Regions from separate parts of the Paenibacillus sp. NPDC058898 genome, predicted to be linked through region 4. Evidence: riboswitches for the same ligand, from Rfam matches in the RefSeq annotation. Region 4 holds a riboswitch; each other region holds the start of a gene.
What was found. Region 4 has a riboswitch for cyclic di-AMP ahead of ACOZB4_RS25275 (TrkH family potassium uptake protein). Riboswitches for the same ligand answer to the same signal wherever they lie in the genome.
Positions count from the first base shown of each region.

Region 1: another riboswitch for cyclic di-AMP. It lies ahead of ACOZB4_RS21635 (hypothetical protein); the one in region 4 lies ahead of ACOZB4_RS25275 (TrkH family potassium uptake protein).
Region 2: another riboswitch for cyclic di-AMP. It lies ahead of ACOZB4_RS15845 (APC family permease); the one in region 4 lies ahead of ACOZB4_RS25275 (TrkH family potassium uptake protein).
Region 3: another riboswitch for cyclic di-AMP. It lies ahead of ACOZB4_RS32710 (C40 family peptidase); the one in region 4 lies ahead of ACOZB4_RS25275 (TrkH family potassium uptake protein).

Region 1 covers NZ_JBMOSM010000008.1:120,423-125,112, forward strand. The annotation lists gene kdpB (potassium-transporting ATPase subunit KdpB) at 1-72, opposite strand, end outside; gene kdpA (potassium-transporting ATPase subunit KdpA) at 94-1,773, opposite strand; gene ACOZB4_RS21630 (potassium-transporting ATPase subunit F) at 1,804-1,881, opposite strand; gene ACOZB4_RS21635 (hypothetical protein) at 2,032-2,442, opposite strand; cyclic di-AMP (ydaO/yuaA leader) riboswitch at 2,573-2,740, opposite strand; cyclic di-AMP (ydaO/yuaA leader) riboswitch at 3,283-3,458, shown strand; gene ACOZB4_RS21640 (hypothetical protein) at 3,592-4,056, shown strand; gene ACOZB4_RS21645 (proline dehydrogenase family protein) at 4,115-4,690, opposite strand, start outside.
Region 2 covers NZ_JBMOSM010000005.1:213,927-218,616, reverse strand. The annotation lists gene ACOZB4_RS15850 (formate/nitrite transporter family protein) at 1-117, shown strand, start outside; gene ACOZB4_RS15845 (APC family permease) at 263-2,089, opposite strand; cyclic di-AMP (ydaO/yuaA leader) riboswitch at 2,252-2,447, opposite strand; gene ACOZB4_RS15840 (molybdopterin-containing oxidoreductase family protein) at 2,931-4,690, shown strand, end outside.
Region 3 covers NZ_JBMOSM010000025.1:36,445-41,134, reverse strand. The annotation lists gene ACOZB4_RS32735 (hypothetical protein) at 1-70, shown strand, start outside; gene ACOZB4_RS32730 (4a-hydroxytetrahydrobiopterin dehydratase) at 180-494, shown strand; gene ACOZB4_RS32725 (c-type cytochrome) at 595-951, opposite strand; gene ACOZB4_RS32720 (GNAT family N-acetyltransferase) at 1,113-1,613, opposite strand; gene ACOZB4_RS32715 (C40 family peptidase) at 1,752-2,225, opposite strand; gene ACOZB4_RS32710 (C40 family peptidase) at 2,664-3,137, opposite strand; cyclic di-AMP (ydaO/yuaA leader) riboswitch at 3,142-3,282, opposite strand; gene ACOZB4_RS32705 (hypothetical protein) at 3,632-4,459, opposite strand; gene ACOZB4_RS32700 (M1 family metallopeptidase) at 4,471-4,690, opposite strand, start outside.
Region 4 covers NZ_JBMOSM010000011.1:144,444-149,133, reverse strand. The annotation lists gene uvrC (excinuclease ABC subunit UvrC) at 1-1,335, shown strand, start outside; gene ACOZB4_RS25280 (CPBP family intramembrane glutamic endopeptidase) at 1,307-2,995, opposite strand; cyclic di-AMP (ydaO/yuaA leader) riboswitch at 3,287-3,431, shown strand; gene ACOZB4_RS25275 (TrkH family potassium uptake protein) at 3,497-4,690, shown strand, end outside.

The DNA.
Region 1 (4,690 bases), on a different contig from region 4:
CTTCGTGAAGCTCTCCTTGAGCGCCTGACGAACCATCTCTTTGGACATCACTTTTTTTCTCGTATTATTCATGGTAATAGGCCACCTTTTCTATTAACGGATCGTCAGATGCTCAGCAATCGGACCAAGCACAAGTACAGGCAGGAAGGTCAATGCACCGATAATCAGAACCACTGCAATGAGAATGCCGGCAAACAGCTTATTATCTGTCCGGAACGTCCCAAGCGTCTCGGGAACCCATTGCTTCCGCATCAGCGAGCCGCCCACCGCCAACAGGGCAATCATCGAAATGTAACGGCCGAAGAGCATGACCAGTCCTGTTGTAATGTTCCAGAACGGCGTGTTATCTGACAGACCCTCAAATCCGGAACCGTTATTGGCAGCGGAAGACGTGTATTCGTACAATACTTGCGAGATGCCATGAAAGCCCGCATTGGTAATGCCTGCCTGCCCTGCATCCGTCATCAGCGCAAGGGCGGTCGGAGCTAGGATGATAAATGGATGCACCAGGATAACAATCGCAATCAGCTTCATCTCCCGCGCCTCGATTTTTCTGCCTAGAAATTCGGGGGTTCGACCAACCATAAGACCGGCCAGGAACACCGCCAATATCGCGTACATGAGCATATTCATCAGCCCAACGCCCTTTCCGCCAAAAACAGAGTTCAGCATCATCAGGGACAGCGGCGTAATCCCTCCAAGCGGCGTGAGTGTATCATGCATGTTGTTGACCGACCCGGTTGTGGCCGCGGTCGTCACCGTCGTGAACAGAGAAGATTGAGCAACCCCGAACCGGACCTCCTTGCCCTCCATGCTGCCTTGCGAGGCATCGATGCCCAAGCGGTTCAGCGAGGGATTGCCATTGGTTTCAGCGGCATAGTTCAGCGACAGGAAAGCGATAAACAAGGTCATCATCACCGAGAAAATAATCCAGCCCTGTTTGCGGCTCTTGGCGAATAAACCGAACGTATACGGAAGTGCCGCCCCGAGACTCCACATGGACAGGATTTCGATGACATTGGTCAGCGGGGACGGGTTCTCGAACGGATGTGCCGAGTTCACTCCCATAAACCCGCCGCCGTTGGTGCCCAGATGCTTGATCGATTCAAGCGCAGCTACTGGCCCTACGGCTATTTGCTGCTCGCTACCTTCCAGTGTCGTGACGCTGAGTGTAGGCTGCAAGGTCTGCGGCACCTGCTGCGCAACCAGTATCATTGCAATGATGAACGCAGCCGGGATGAACACCCGGGTGTGAGCTTTGACGAAGTCCTCAAAAAAATTACCGACGGTTGAGCCCTTGCTAGTCACCGCCCGGATAAAAGCAATCGCCACGCAGAGCCCGGTTGCCGCAGATGTGAACATCATCATCGTAATGACAGCCATCTGGGCCATATAGGATAACCCCGACTCCCCGCTGTAATGCTGAAGATTCGTATTGGTCATAAAGCTGATGATCGTAGAGAACGACAAGGTCGATTCCATATTATCGATGCCATTCGGGTTGAAGGGCAGTACTCTCTGCAACCGCAGAATCAAATACCCAGCCGCGACCAGCACGATATTCGTCATCACAAAGCTGATGGCATAACCTTTCCACGTCATTCCCTTGCGTTCTTTCAAGCCAATCAGTGCGAAGATCGGTTTCTCCGCCCAGGAGAACCATCTGTCCGTTCCATTGCCTTCATTGCGAAACACCTGATATAGATAAGTTCCAAGCGGCTTTACCAGCAGCACCAGAACGAGTATAACGATGGCAATTTGTAAAATGCCCATGGCGAATGCCTTCCTCCTTCAGCTGTCTCCCTAGAATTTTTCAGGGTGAATCAGCGCATAAATCAAGTACAGAAAAATAAAGAGCGTGCATACCAAAATGATCATCATGGTTAATCCGCCTCCGGTTCAGAAACCACGCGCCCACACCAAGACATGAACAGCATGAACAGTCCGTAGGTTCCTCCCAATATGAGCACCATATATAAATCCTGCATGAATATAACCTCCTAAAACCTCGTTGTGATATCAGCCAAGACCTTAGCTGACAATGGACAAAATCAGGAAGGATACCTGGTGATGGTTCGTATGAAGCACCACATCGGCACCCAGCCCTTTGTATATCAATCGCGGATTGCTGGAATGGGTAATCACATAAATCGACTCTGTGGTCCAGGTCCGGCAAATCCGTAAATAGCGGCAGCATAGATTCAAGCTGCTCTCGAACAGAAACACCTTGCTGACGGGAAACTCGGGAATGATCCAGGTTTGCTCGTCCCTTGTATCGATTAGTATCATGTTGGTGCAGCCCAGCTCATGCAGCCTCTCCTGTTCAACCCGGTTGTTGGCTATGGCCACAAACGAAATGCGCTTAAAGATCAGCTGGCGGATAAATTCTTCCCCGGCCTTGTTCGGTGCGGATACCAGGATAAACTCCTGCGATTTCTCCATCTTTTATTCTCCTCCTAAGTTCGGAAAGAGAAGACAACAACAAAGAAGCCTGTGGAAAGAGAAGAACTCTTCCCGCAGGCTCCTTAATAGGACACGGTGAAATACACCGTGGCCCAAGTCCACGACAATCGTTGCCTCTCTCGATACGCTTACGAGGTTAGCTGACGGATTCGGGCGTGAGAGTCGCCCTACCCATAGACCGTTATCTTGTCCATGGGATTCACCCCTGAGAGATAGATTCATCTCCCGACTGGTTCCCCCGTTCCTTTTCCATTCAAGGACTCAGCGAAAATTGAAAACGAGTAGCATGTTATTCTATTAGCCATTGACTAAACATCCAGGTCCGGCAAAACAACACAGCATCAGGTTCGAGCGGTGAGAGTCGCATCATCCTGCAATTTCAGCGAAGGCCCATGGCGCCTTCGCCCGAGATTCGATCCATAAAAGAGCCCAACTGAGCTCTCACACTGTCTGTAGGCCTTCATGGAACGGCTGCCCGTTTGCCTGTCGCTGATGTCCGTCAATTCATAGTTCGTATCATACGTCTGGCCCTGCAGGAAGTAAATGTGAGCAAAAACACATGTGGCGTTATGTCGAACAGGAACTGACCAGTATTGCTTCATTATCTCCCGAATACTACTCCATACTATGTATTTCTCTTGTTTTCTTGTATTTATCGCAATCTATCGAGATACCGAGATTTTGCCATGATAATCGATGACACGACTGAATGTACACGTTTTCTTATACAGTTTTCATCGATTTTCGGAATATATCCGTCCCATATGATCATTTACTTTTAGTTTCCTCCGGCGTATGATTCATCCATCTATTCGAAACATTCGTTATACGCTGAGCTCCCGACAGATGGGGAGACGGGGGAACCAAAATCGCCAATGGAGCTTCTATTGGTGAATGGGGTGAATCCGCAGTGCCTAGATGGTCAGGCACTGCGGTAGGGTGCTCTCAAGCCCGAATCCGTCAGCTAACCTCGTAGGCGCGTTTTGAGAGAGAACACCACCCGAGCCTTAAGCGGAAGCGGCCACTGGAACAGGGCCTCTAACGACAAATAGGCCTGGAGAGCGGGGGATCTCTGCTCACCAGGCCTATTTGCCGCGCATATAACATTCCTATAAAGGAGCGTAGATCATGACGAAATTCATCGAGGCTGCACTGACATCCGTTATCGAAACCGAAGTTCCCACATTAAGTGTAGAGCCCATCCACCATATGGAGATATTTCGTTTCGACCAGGGCTCGGCTGAACGCTTTATCCCCTGGAGCAAACGAGATTGGAACTGCGGTTTGTTCAAAATCAGCTGCAAAGACGCGGCCGGTTATGCCGAATATGCGCTGCCAAGCAACAGGGAATTCACGGATCTAGTCCGCTGGGCAGCCGTCTTTACGAGGCTGAAAGGCATGTCCGTGACCGAGGCCGTTCGCTATGCCCAGAAGCAGCACCAGTGGGGATCCGCCCGGATGCAGCTCGCCGTATCGGCGCTCGCCGATCTGGAGACCAATCGGCAACAGCACATCACTCGTAAGCGGTTAGGCAGCTTGCCGCTGGAGCGTTCCTTCCTGATGGACTGCTCGGAGGCGTATTATTTCTTCTAGGACAGTAGCTAGAGAGCTACCGTCCTCGCTTCGCTTTCAATTGATTGTTTTCCCCCGCTCACTTGAACATATTTTTGAGCACCATCATCAGGTTGGCTGGCTTCTCCGCCAGCCGCCGCGTAAAATACGGGTACCACATCGTTCCGTAGGGCATATAACACCGAATGCGGTAGCCGTCCTGTGCAAGCGCTGCCTGATCGTTCATCCGCAGCCCGTACAGCATCTGAAACTCAAATTCCTGTTTGTCTATGTGACTCTGCTCGGCAAACACCTTCACCCAGTCGATGATGTTGTCATCATGCGAAGCAATCGCAACGTAGGCACCCTGATCAAAATGCATTTTGATCAATTTCTTATAGTTGTCAATGACCTCCCGCTTCTGCTGAAAAGCGATGGTTCCCGGCTCTTTGTACGCCCCCTTCACGAGCCGCAGATTAACACCGGCATTGATTAAATTCTTGACGTCCTCCTCCGTTCGGAACAAGTAGGCCTGCATCACGGTCCCCACATTGGTCAGCCCCTCCTTATGGAGCCGCAGCGTCATGTCTATCGTCGCCTGGGTATACGGCGAATCCTCCATATCCAGACGAACGAAGTTGCGGTGCTCTTTCGCCTTTTTCGCCACCAGCTTGAT
Region 2 (4,690 bases), on a different contig from region 4:
TTGAAGAAGGATGATAAGGTTGAGGTCATGCTTCGCGGCGAACAAGACGCCGCACTGCCGTCTGCGCCAACTACCGGCACTGCTCAACAGGTTCATTCTGCGCAGAATGTTTCTTAATATCCCGAAGCCTGGTAAGCGTCTAGGCGGAGGGGAAAAAGCTGCGATTGACCGCTCCCTTAAGAATAGGGATCGGATGATCGCAGCTTTTTTAACGTTGTTGGCGGAGTGGATTCCTTGTATAAGTCGCAGCGGAACAAGCCCGCTATTTTTTTAAATGGTAAGGTACTGTGGTGATAATCACATCTCTCCGATAAAGTAAATGTGCGCGAATGAGCAAGCTGGACTGATTGTGCAGGAAGTTATGCCAGCCCTTCTTGGGGATGAACTGCGGTATGACAACGGTAACCTGGTAGTGGGATTCGCTGGCCTTCCGCTGCACGGTATCGATGAATTTGGTCAGCGGCTGAATGATGCTCCGATAAGGCGAGTGCAGCGTCACCAGCCGGATGTCCGGCTGCCACTTCTTCCATTTTTCCTGGAAGGCCGCCTCGTCCTCCCGCTCGAACGGCACGTACACCGCGATAATTTGTCCTGCTCCCAGTGATTTGGCATAATTCAGCGAGTTCTCCACCACATGCGTGATTCCCGCCACAGGCAGAATAATAACATTTCCCTCAATCGGCTTAACCGGCTCACAGGTCGTAATTCGCAGCTGGTCTGCTACGGCCTCATAATGTTTGTGGATTCGTGTGAAGATCCAAATGATCAGCGGCAGGAAAATCAAGACGGTCCACACTTGGGCGAATTTCGTGAAAAAGAAGATCATCGTCACGATAAAGCTAATGCATGCGCCGGTGGTATTAATGATCAGCTTGACGATCCATCCTTCAGGCTTTTCGCGAATCCACTTCACCATCATCCCTGTTTGGGAGAGGGTAAAAGGGATAAACACGCCGACGGCATACAGAGGAATCAGATGCTCGGTTTTGCCTTCGAAAGTCAGCAGCAACAGAATGGAGAAGAACCCAAGCATGATAATCCCGTTTGAATATCCCAGACGGTCCCCCCGGACGGTGAACATTCGGGGAATAAATTTATCCTTCGCCAGATTAACGGCAAGCAGCGGGAAGGCGGAATATCCCGTGTTGGCGGCCAGGATCAGAATGAGAGCCGTTGTTCCTTGGATAAAGTAATAAAAAACGTTTCGTCCAAAGGTATGCTCGGCAATCTGGGAAACGACAGTGACTTGCTCGCTGGGGCTAACCCCATAGTAATAGGCCAGGAATACGATGCCCGAAAATAACATTGCCAGCAAGGATCCCATCGCGACCAAGGTTTTGGCCGCATTATTCGGAGCGGGATCCTTGAAATTCGGGATGGCGTTAGAAATGGCTTCAACGCCGGTCAGGGCAGAGCTGCCCGAGGCAAATGCCCGCAGGAGCAGGAACAAGCTGAGACCGGCGACAGGCGTGCCGATCGGCGTATGAAGCTCTGGTGATGCATGGCCTGTAGCTATGTTGAATATTCCGACGCCAATCAGGATAAACAGCGCCAGTACAAACAAGTAAACCGGATAAGCCAATATGGTGGCCGACTCCGTAACCCCTCTTAAATTGAGTACGGTCAAACATAGAACGAACACGATGGAGATGGGCAGATTGTAGGCATGCAGTTCCGGAAAAGCCGACGTGATCGCGTCCGTCCCCGCCGATACGCTGACCGCAACCGTCAGGATGTAGTCGACCAGCAGGGAGCCGCCAGCGACCAATCCTGGATACATGCCTAAATTCTGTTTGGAAACCACGTAGGCTCCGCCGCCATGCGGATATGAGAAAATAATTTGTCTATATGATAGGATAAGTGCCAGCAATAAGATGAGGACCCCGACGGCAATCGGTATGGAATACCAATAGGCAGCCGCGCCAACGGTCATCAAGACGATCAGAATTTGTTCAGGTCCATAGGCCACGGACGACAAGGCGTCGGATGAAAGGATGGCCAGCGCTTTGGTTTTGTTCAGCTTTTGCTCGCCCAATTCCGCTGATTTAAGGGGTCTTCCGATGAGGAATCGTTTGATAGAAGAGAACATGTTTTTCACCGCCGATTAAGAATAGGTACATGATGGGAGCTGCTTGAAGTGAGTTCAATCGGTGTGCCTCATGTGCTGGACATATGGGCTATCTCCATTCCAATATTGATTTTTGGCAAACAAAAAACACAGGTTAGAACCCTGTGTTTGATCACAAGTTCACAACCCTCTCCATCAACGCTGACGAGGTTAGCTGTCGGATTCGGGCGGTGAGAGTCGCCCTACCTGATAATAGTCGCGGCGTAAGTACGCGCTGCATCAGGATTCACCCCATAGTATGGTTGACAGATCCTATAGGTATCCATCCATACGTGTGGTTCCCCCGCTTTCCCAATTGGAAATTAAGCGAATGTCATGTGAATATGAAGAATGATTTCGAAGCTGAATAGTATATTACGCCTGCTCAAATCTTTTGTAAAACACCCTCCAACGAAGAATAAAGCAGAATTATATATAAAAAATGACAGATAAGCGCTTACATAAATATGTAGCTTTGAGAGGCTTTGTTTTTTGCATGTTTGCTACAGAAAGCATGACTTTCTATGATGCGTAAGTGGCAAGTAGCCCAGATATGATGCGATAGACGCTGGATACAAACAAATTCGCCATGCCGGTCTCGGGGGAGGAGACATGGGCATGGCGAATTTTTTGGGAGTGGTCCATGATTTGGCAAGGAAGAGAAAGGGTCTGGGTTCCTCTTCGTTGCTCTTGATAGGAATATACCCGGAAGGAAGTAGAGTGAAACACCCGCTCAGAAAAAAATGTAAGACTTTACTGGAGCCCTGATTTTCTTTTAAGATAAGGGGATATGATTCAGCGTGTACAAGGGGGAATGGACGAAATGACTCAAGCGATGATTCATCAGGAGAATGGTGTGTTTCCGGCGGTATGTCCGTTGGATTGTCCCGATACTTGCGGTCTGCTGCTGCATAAAGAGAATGGAAAAATCGTGAAGGTTACCGGCAATCCGGATCATCCGATGACGCAGGGAGCCATCTGTAATAAAGTCCGCAATATGGCACATCGGGTGTATCATCCCGAGCGCGTGCTTTATCCGCTGCGGAGGGTAGGGCCCAAGGGTGAGGGGGCTTTCGAGCGGATCAGCTGGGATGAAGCGATTCAGGAGATTACCGGGCGCTACAAGAAGCTGATCAAGGAATATGGCTCCGAGAGCATTCTACCATACAGCTTTTACGGCAATATGGGGATATTGAGCGTGGACGGTATGGATCGGAGATTCTTCAACAGGCTGGGCGCCAGCCGCCTGAAGCAGTCGATCTGTAATTCCGCAGGCACTGCGGGCTGGAAATCCGTAATGGGGTTTAATGGAGGCACCGTCCCGGAGGAAACCGTTCATGCCGATGTCATCATTGTCTGGGGCGGTAATATCGTCAGCACCAATATGCACCAAGTAGTGCTGGCAGAGAAAGCACGCAAGGCCGGTGCCAAGGTCATTGTGATTGATGTTCATAAGAACCAGACCGGGCAATGGTCGGATTGGTTCATTCCGCTGTTTCCGGGCACGGATGCGGCACTGGCGGTCGGCCTCATGCACATCATGTTCCGAGATGGCATGGTGAATGAGGAATTCCTCCGGCAGTATACGCTCGGGCATGAAGCCTTGCGTGAGCATGTCAAAGACTATACGCCGGAGCATGTATCCTCCATTACCGGCATTCCGGTAGAGGATATCGAGAAGCTGGCCGAGCTGTATGGCCGGGCCGGTACTTCTTATATTCATATTGGTAACGGTCTTCAGCATCACGACAATGGCGGCTTGACGGTGCGCAGCATTGCGGCGCTTCCGGCCTTGACCGGACAATGGCTGAAGCGGGGCGGAGGGGCTGCCAAGTCGAATGGTGGCTACAACAGCATGGACAGCGATGCACTGGAGCGTCCGGATCTCCGGCCGAATCCGGATGCCAGGACCATTAACATGAACCGGATCGGCGAGGTGCTTGCCATGACCGAACAGCCGATTAAGTCGGTCTTTGTCTATTGCAGCAACCCGCTGGTTGTCGCTCCTGACAGCGGGCGGGTGCGCGAAGGGTTTGCAAGGGAGGATCTGTTTACCGTCGTACACGATTTGTTCATGACGGATACAGCCAAGTATGCGGACATCGTGCTTCCGGCAACCTCCTCATTTGAGAATACGGACCTGTTCGCATCCTACTGGCATCAGTATATCCAGCTGCAGGAGCCGGTCATTCCGGCGCTCGGGGAGAGCAAGAGCAACGTGGAGCTGTTCTCCTTGCTGGGCCGGGCCATGGGGTTCACCGACCCGGCCTTCCATGAGACCGAAGAGGAGATGATGGCAAGAGCGCTCGACTTCCCGGACAACCCTTATCTGAACGGCGTCACGCTGGACAAGCTAAAGGAACACCGCTATGTGAAGCTTGACATGACGCCGCTTGAAACATATCTGGATCGTTTGCCGACGCCTTCGGGCCGGATCGAGCTTTACTCCGCGAAGTTGGAGGAAGCAGGTCTTCCGCCTCTTCCGACTTACGTGCCCTTGAAGGAAGGATATGACGGTGTAAGGCGCGGCCGCGGGAACAGATACCCGCTTATGTTCATTTCGCCGCCGAACCACAACTTCCT
Region 3 (4,690 bases), on a different contig from region 4:
TGATCAAACGAACCATCGAATACATATTTTGATTGGTGAAGAAGAGTTGGCCTTTGTGGCTCTTGTGTAATCACTCCAGTTATCAACAGATACAGGGCAGAATAGAATAGATGACAGAAAGACCATATTACGTGTAAGTCGGCTTTAAGATAGGTTTTTTTCGGGGAGGAAGATAAAAGATGCTTTATACGCAGCAAGAAGTAGAGGCTCATCTGGAAAAGCTTGAGGGTTGGGAATTTGAACAAGGGAGATGGATTGTACGGAAGTATACCTTCTCCTCCTTCATGAAGGGAATCGCTTTTGTTGATGAAGTGGCAGCTATTTCAGAAGCTTTCGGACATCACCCCTACATCACCATAGATTATAAAGTCGTTACACTTCGTCTCACCTCTTGGGACGACGGTGGCATTACGGCTGTGGATATTAAGGAAGCGCAGCAGTTTAACGAAGCCTATGAGAAGAGTCGTTCGAAGGATGGCAAGGCGGCACAATAGGAGGGGGGACGGTTAGTCCCCTCAGAGGTCCCGAATATGTAAAAACACGCTTGCGCCGGGAAGAGCTCCAGGTGCAAGCGTGTTTTGAGTATAAGCTGATTTATTTTTTCTCAGCAAGGTATAGCGCGATGTTTGCGATTTCTTCAGGCTTAAGTTGATCTTTAAAGGAAGGCATTCCCTTACGACCTTTGGTTACAACGTTGAAGATTGCGTCCGCATCCATGTGTCCGCCTACTTGATTCAAAGCCGGCCCAGCGCCGCCTTGAAGTTGGTCGCCGTGACAGCTAATACAGCTTGCTTTCATTGTGGCTTCCGCTGCGGCAGCATCGAGAGTCACTTCCGGCATGGTCGGCTTCTCTTCCTGAGCCACCTGTTCCTTACCTGGGAGCGTAAACATCAGCGCGATAGCCAACGCACATGCGACGAAGAACAATCCGCTCATGATCCATTTTTGCATCGTCATATCGTCCCTTCTATGTATACTGCACTCTTGCACTTGTCTCCATTATAAACCAACATTCATAGACAGCATAGCCAGTTGTGACAAAAAAAGCAACTATCCGGCGTGGCTTCATAAAAAGTACACAAAATTGTGCTTTTTCATATAGACAAAGATTACTATTCCTCATTAGCCGGCGGCTCATACACCATACAGTGGAAAAGGGCATTTCCCGTTGGCGTAAGTCGCTCATACGTATCTGTGATATGAAAGCCTGCCTTTTGATACGTGCGGATCGCTCGCTCATTCCAGGTCAACACCTCAAGGTCGATTTCGTCGACAGGCCGCCTCCGCCTGGCTTCCCGAACAATCGCCTCCATAAACCGTTTACCCATTCCGCGCCCGCACCAATCAGGCCGCATGCCAAGTCCGATTCGTGTCACCTTGTGCATCGGAAACAGCTGGGCAAATCCCCACAGGGCCTCCCGTTCATCCAGAATTGAGATGTACTGCCTCTGGCGAATGTCGGGATCGCCAAACTCGACCTCAAGCCCTTTCATCTGCTCCCAGGGAAGAAAGCCATAGATATTATAGGGAGGAGGATAGGTCCAGGCGCATATTTCCTTTGCGTGCTCTTCACGCATGACTACGGTGTGAAATGAAATCGGTGTTGCATCCATTGGTGAAGTCCTCCTATCGTATATATGAATGATAACCCTTTTCCGAACATCCAAGTCGCATCAAAAAGCCCGTCAAAGAGAGGTAAGGGCTCCTTTAACGGGCAAGCAGTGTGTATAGGGATGATTAGCCTCTAAAGCTTAGGATGATTCACCAGCCGACTCTTCATACGTATCATCGCTCATGATACGCTTTGCACCCACGTATCGCTGATCATAGTACTCCTCTGCAAGGCGGTTGATAACCACGCCGCGGTTGGTCGAGGCATGGGCAAATTTGTCATCGCCGACATAAATGCCGACGTGGGAGATGCCCTGGCCCGATGTGTTGAAGAACACCAAATCGCCAGCGCGTAGATCCTTACGGGACACGCTTGTCCCCATGTCGAATTGAGAGCCGGATTGATGCGGGAGCTTCAAACCGAGTTTGGCATATACATACATGGTGAAGCCGGAACAGTCAAATCCGCTCGTGGTCGTACCGCCGTAGCTGTATCGTGTACCTAGCACCTTATCGATTTCCTGATCCAGCGCACTATCAGCAAACACGCTGCCAACGCCCAAAGTGAGTAGCAGTGTGATACTAAGGGCTGCTGTTGATAATGTTTTCTTCAGCATGGAAAGCTCCTTTTCGCTGCCGCGAGGCATAGCAATCTATGTATTAAAGCACTTACATTAATGACAAAGTTGTTACTGCGTCCATTCTATCAGACAGCAAGCGGGATTGGCAATTATTTCTTGATGGATTTTGCTATTTTTCAATCGCATTAGCTGTCGAAGCGTCAGATAAAATCAATATTTTTCCAAAACGGTGTTTAATGAAGAGAGAGAAGGGTATATAAAGAATAAGAGGGTATTGGGGATGGAATAACCAAACGAAGTCATTTCAATATCTTCATTCATTTTTTTTTGAAAAGTGGAAACTTTTTCGTTGTCTTAAACGTTATAAAGGTATACACACAATCAACAAAAGAAAAAAGCCGCTGGATGAGATCGGCACAATCTCATAAACCCAGGGCTTCTTAATAAGAGTAAATCAATAAAGTTCCAACATTAATTGTAGTTCACAGCTACAGATTTGTACGTATTCTGACTCATAATTCTCTTAGCGCCTACATATCGGTTGGCGTAATAGCTCTGGCTTAGCGGACTGATCATGACACCACGCGAAGATGAGGAATGAGCAAATTTGCCGCTCCCAACATAAATACCCACATGAGAGATACCTCTACCGGATGTGTTGAAGAACACGAGATCGCCAGCTTTCAGGTTGCTCTTGGATACTGCCGTTCCTACTTTGTATTGAGCTGCAGACGTTCGCGGCAGGCTAAGGCCAAGCTTCTTGTAAACATAGCTCGTGAATCCGGAGCAGTCAAAACCATTCGTTGTGGTTCCACCCGTTTTATAAGAGACACCAATGGCTGGTTTGATTGCTGTATTTAATTTGGAATCGGCGAAAGCGCTTCCGGTCCCTAATGTGAGTGCGAGTGCGAGGCCGAGAGAAACAGCCGTTAACTTCTTTTTCAAAACAAAAAGCTCCTTCCATTGCCTGCGAGGTTAGCTTAAGGGTTCGGTTGAAAGGTCCCCTATGATCCCTCTCTTGCGAGATCAATTCACCCAAAACGGATCCCCCGCTTCCCATATCGTTATGGGAATTCGGCTCCTTAAAATGTTGATGAACCCATTCATTGACGTCTGACGTTCCAACATTGTTAACGAATTTACATCGTTCCAACAAAAAAGTTACAGTAAAGATGACAAAGTTGTTACTAACATATTCGTTATTTTAGCAGAGTATTAACAATTTGGCAAACGAGGAAAGATCATTTTTAAACAAAAAAACCTGTCCCCATCTTGGGGAAACAGGTTTTTTTGTAATTTGGCGCTCAGAAATTTGTAATATAGAGGATAAATGAATGCTTATTCTTTGTAAAACCAAGCTCGAGATAAAAACGTGTCACTTCGGATTACAGCTTATTCGCGAGCATGATTCACCATTTCAGGGTAACGAATTGTAACGATTAGGAATGCTGTGAGGAGGAATCTCCCCACAAATGATATTGGGTGGAAATTACCCAAATTTGGAATAGTCCATTCAGGAAATAAGAGGCCTGCTGTATAATTAAGCCGATCAACCCGGCCCAGAAGAGCGAAGCCGAGCTCAGGAGCAACAGAATGACACAGGCTGATCCGCCGATGGTGATGGACAACAGCACTGCCGTGCCCAAGCGACGGAAGAGTGCCAGAATAGAGCTGATCATACCGAACCCCCCAGTGCGCCCGAATTGCATATAGAGCAATAACAGGCGGATCAGATAGGCGTACAAGAACCACCCAGCTGCATAGGGCAGTGCATGAAGCAGCAGAACAGGCTCTTGAATCCCATTCAGCAGAATCGGAAGGATTTTGGGCAGAATCCAGTAACCGGGCGCAAAGGTGAGAATGAGCTCTATCAGATAGAATAGCGTTACGGGTTTCCACAGTTTCCGCATGCCAATGAAGAAGAATAAACCGCGCTCGCCCTTAGCTTCCTGGTGAAGGTTGTAGAAGATGCCGGCCCGAATGAGCGGGGTGAAGATCATCCTGATCAAGAGCAAACCGGCCAGAAGCCATGCGTAGGTATGGACCGTGCTGCTCAGGGATAGGCTCATCTCGCCCTCGTAGAAGAATAAAAGACGGCTGAGCTCGTTAGGGGCAGAATCCGGATATCGCATAAGAAGGGGAACGACTGCCGATTTTACGAGTCGGTACAGGCAGTATCCCCACAGCAAACGGTATAAGAAGAGCAGAATCGAGACGTATAGCTGGTCTTTAACACTGATCCACCCTTGGCCTGCGTAACTTTTCATGTGCTCCCCCCTCACCATGACAGGCTGCCGAACAGCGTCTCCACAAGCTTGGTAATACTGAGATTCCAGCGTGTAACCACCTTCGGATCCATTCCTGCCTTCATATAGTTATTGATGTGTTTATTCTCTAGGACGATGGAATATTTCGGATCAACCATGGCCCAGGCGAGCGGAGTGCTGTACTCCAGGGTGTAAGTAACTTTTCGGTCCTTGCCGCTCCAGGTTCGCTCC
Region 4 (4,690 bases):
GATTTGTATTTCGAGCGTGCCAAAGAACTGCGGGATCAGATCATCCATATCGATACGCTAATGGAGAAGCAGAAGATTACGACGACGGATACGCGGGACCGCGACGTATTCGGTTATGCTGTGGATAAAGGCTGGATGTGCGTACAGATTCTGTACATGCGCCAAGGGAAAATGGTACAGCGCAACAAGTCCGTTTTTCCGTTCTACGGCGATGCGCACAGTGACTTTATGTCTTTTATTGCCCAGTATTACAGTGATAATCCTGCATTGCCGCAAGAAATTCTGCTACCTGAGCCTCTGTTAATAGGAGGCGAGGCTGATCCAGAGTCGGTTGCTGGAACGGCTGTGGATGAAGGTGTGTTAGGCCCAGAGGAAGCCGTGGATTCGGTGAGTACGCTTTCCGCAGGAACATCTGATGAGCAGCAGGCAGCCCTTGCCCAGGCCCAGGAGAAGCAGGCCGAAGCCGCTGGCATCGTGGATGCAGCCGGAGGAGCTGCCGCCCTGCAGGAATGGCTCGGCGTGAAGGTGCATGTGCCGCAGCGTGGTTTGAAGAAACAGATGGTGGGCATGGCGTCGGATAATGCAAAGGTGTCCTTAGACGAGAAATTCCGCTTGATTGAGCGTGATGAAGAACGCACCTCGGTCGCAGCAGCGAATCTGGGCGAAGTGATCGGCCTCCAATCGCTGAACCGGATCGAGGCATTTGATAACTCGAACATCCAGGGGACCAACCCGGTATCGGCCATGGTTGTATTCACCAATGGGAAACCGGACAAGAAGGAATATCGGAAATACAAGATCCGTACCGTGCTGGGACCGGACGATTATGATACGATGCGTGAAGTGATCCGGCGGCGGTATGAGCGCGTCTTGAAAGAGAATTTGCCACTTCCTGATCTGATTGTGGTCGATGGAGGGAAGGGACAGATTTCCGCCGCCAGCGATGTGTTGGAGAATGAGTTGGGGTTGTTTATCCCGGTCTGCGGGCTTGTAAAGGATGCCAAGCATAAAACAGCGCAGCTCATGGTCGGAGACCCGCCGGAGCCGGTTACGCTGCCCCGGGACAGCCAGGAGTTCTATTTGCTGCAGCGTATTCAAGATGAGGTTCACCGGTTTGCGATTTCCTTCCACCGCGAACAGCGCGGCAAATCGATGGTATCCTCCAAGCTGGATTCCATCCCGGGCATTGGTGAGAAGCGCCGGAAGCTGCTGTTGAAGCATTTTGGCTCGGTCAAAAAAATAAAAGAGGCTTCAGTCGAAGACTTCAAGCCCCTTTCAATCGGTGAGAAATTAGCAACGGAAATTCTTAAGGCACTTCGTGAGGAGGAGTCGTGACATACGGCTTCTCTTTTTTTGTTGGATTGAAACGGTAAATCGCATACGCAACAAGCGCAGGAAGCACCATGTAGAAAACACCAATCAGCAAGTTGGTGGTGTCCTTGAGCAAGATCAGGCTAATACCCATCAAGATGCTATTAAAGATGACATGGGAGAACATGGCCGCCAAATACCCATATTTCAAAAAGATGTAGCTGAACAGCAAGCCGATGATAACCAGTTCAATGGGCCGGGAAATTACAGGGTATATCGGATAAAGCGTATGCCCGAGCGCCCAGATGAGCGAGGTAATCAAACTGGCAACGAAAGTATTGCGGACGATCTTTTTCACCATTTTGATACCGAACAGTCGATAGACGGCCTCTTCGGATATGCCGGCCAGCCAGGCCATCAGCGGAAACAGCCAAGGATAGAGCATGTTATAAGGCGACTGTGTGGCATCCGTGGTGGACCATGTATTTAAGGTTAGGCCCAGAACGATAAAGATAATGGATTGGACCCCAAGCAAGATGAAAGCCCACATATATCCCAGCTTCATGCTGTCCAGTACATAATGACCGTATCCGGGTTCTTTGGCGCGCGGCCATGGATTGAGCCCGTCTTCTTTTTGCCATAGTCCGTTGCCCCCGACAAGGGAGAAATAGAGCAGGGCGGAGAATATGAGCGAATAGACCGCATAGAAAATCATCATCCCGACTATACCGGTTTGCGACATCCCCTCGGATTTGAAAACGGGAATCAGATTATACGTATTTAGCATCTGAATGATAAACAGCAGCACCGCTAGGAACAGGCCGCGCTTAAACGACGTATAGGCTCTGGTCTTTACGCTGTACACAATGGCAAGAATGCCAAGGATGAGGGTGAACAGGCCATACCCTGCGAGTGTCAGCAGCGTTGCATCCTGAGTCTGCTTGTTGACATAGGCGGAATGGGCGGACGGGACTGAGAAGGATGGATCATAGGAGCGTAATTTCCCATGTTCGAAGGTGAAACGGTGCTCCAATCGGGAATCGCCAATCTTGGATTCCGGGTCCACATATCGGAGCCGGGGTTCCCCTTCCCGTGTAACCAGCTCAAGGCGCGACAGGTCATAGCCCGCTCGCTGGAGCCAAGGTTCCGCGAGCGTTTGCTTCTCGGCTAATGACATGCCATCCTCGACGACAAGCAGCATCTGCCTTTGTACATCGCCCTTGTTCAGCTCAATCCGGTCATAGCTGGAGCGGGCGTAATCGTACGAGAAGCCGACGATGCCTGAATTTTGCATGTGCACGTCCACATTGAGGGCATCCCCTCCCGGCTCGCTGAAGCGAACGCGGTATACGTCATAGGGATATTTGGCTTCATAGGTTTTGTTGTATTCCGAAAGTTTCTTTTCCTTCGCCAGATATCCGTAAAGTTCCGATTTGGATTGATATGTAACCAATGTGTCATCCGTTTTTGCAGCCTTAAACTGCAAATGCTCCTGAGCAAAGCTTGAAGCCGCTTGCCGAGCCTGCTCCTTGGATATGATATTCGGAGATGCCATCTCGGTAGAATCCGGATTCGTCGACGGAAACACCTGAAATAATAGGAACAGAATCAGGCCGACTGCGGCAGGCGCGATGAGCTGTTTCAGATTGGGCTTCAGCTTCAAGGGCTCTCTTGCACGATTCATGAAATTCCTCCTCTAGGAAAGTTGATACTCCCACTGGTATTCGATATGCCTGATTAAGTACGCATAGAGTCAATATAACATAGTTATGAAAGTCATAAGCAGCTTATCCCAATATCCGGAATAATGAAACAAATCGATGAAAATGAATGAAAGGTTTCGAAAACGTTAGAGAACCCCATGCTTGTATTCTTGAATATGCCCAATTCGCGCTCTTTTAAAGATTTTTTGGGTGAAAAACGGCATTGGGTTACGTACCAGATTGCGTTATAATCACATCATGCTTCAAGGAACCGAATATTCCAGCCGAATTTCGTACTGAAAATGGGGGAACCATGTAATTGGGGTGAATTTCATTATTCCTAGAATAATGAATAGGGCGACCTGTGGAAATGCCCGAATCCGTCAGCTAACCTCGTAGGCTGCAGCACAGGAACCAGACCGTAAAGGGCACTGCGTTTTCCAGTGTCTTTTTTTCTTGATTTTTTTTAAGAAGGTGACCGATTGAACTCTAAATTTAACTGGCTCAGGTTGTCTCCGCCGCAGATTCTCGTGCTTGGTTTTGCGGCTATTATCTTCATCGGGACGGCGCTGTTAATGCTGCCGATTTCCACAAGTACAGGTGAACCGCTTGAATTTATCGATGCCTTGTTCACTTCGACATCGGCAACATGTGTAACGGGTCTGGTTGTGGTGGATACAGGAACGACATTCAGTTCCTTCGGCCAAGTCGTGATTATGCTGCTGATTCAGATCGGCGGGCTCGGATTCATGACGATGGCTACTTTATTTGCCTTGGCTCTGAAAAGACGCATATCGCTCAAGGATCGTCTCATTCTGCAAGAAGCGATGAATCAGTCCTCGATGGAAGGAATCGTAAGGCTGATTCGCAGAGTTTTGTTGTACTCCCTCATCATCGAGGCCTGTGGTGCCATCATTCTATCGATCCGCTGGGCGTTTGATATGCCGATCGGCCAGGCGATTTATTATGGCGTTTTTCATGCAGTCACGATGTTTAACAACGCCGGTTTTGATTTGTTTGGTGATTTTCGGAGTTTGACTGGGTATGTCTACGATCCTGTAGTCAACATAGTCGTGATGTTTTTGATTGTCTCAGGTGGGATTGGTTTTATCGTATTATCCGATCTGATTGATTTCCGAAAACAGCGGAGACTTTCCTTGCACTCCAAAGTGGTGCTCACCATGACGGCTACCTTGCTGCTGGTTGGATTTATCGTCATTCTTATATTTGAATTCACCAATCCGAGGACGCTCGGCTCTCTGAATTGGGGCGGAAAATTCTTCGGTGCGTTATTCCAGTCCGTAACGCCGCGTACAGCTGGCGCGAATACTATAGATATTACGGGGCTTCGACAGGCCACGCAATTTTTTATCGTGATTCTGATGTTTATCGGAGCATCCCCAGGGTCAACCGGTGGCGGTATCAAAACAACAACCTTCACCATTATGGTGGGGGCGGTTATCGCCATGATGCGCGGGCGTGAAGACATCGTCATGTTCCGTTATCGCCTGGCCCAGGAGCGGGTGCTGAAGGCACTGACCATTGCATTACTGGCACTGCTGCTCGTTCTAATCGTATCGATGATTCTGTCAACGACAGAGGAAGGGAGCTTCCTGGAGATCCTATTCGAAACGACATCCGCCTTCGGTACGGTGGGTCTCTCCATGGGTTTAACG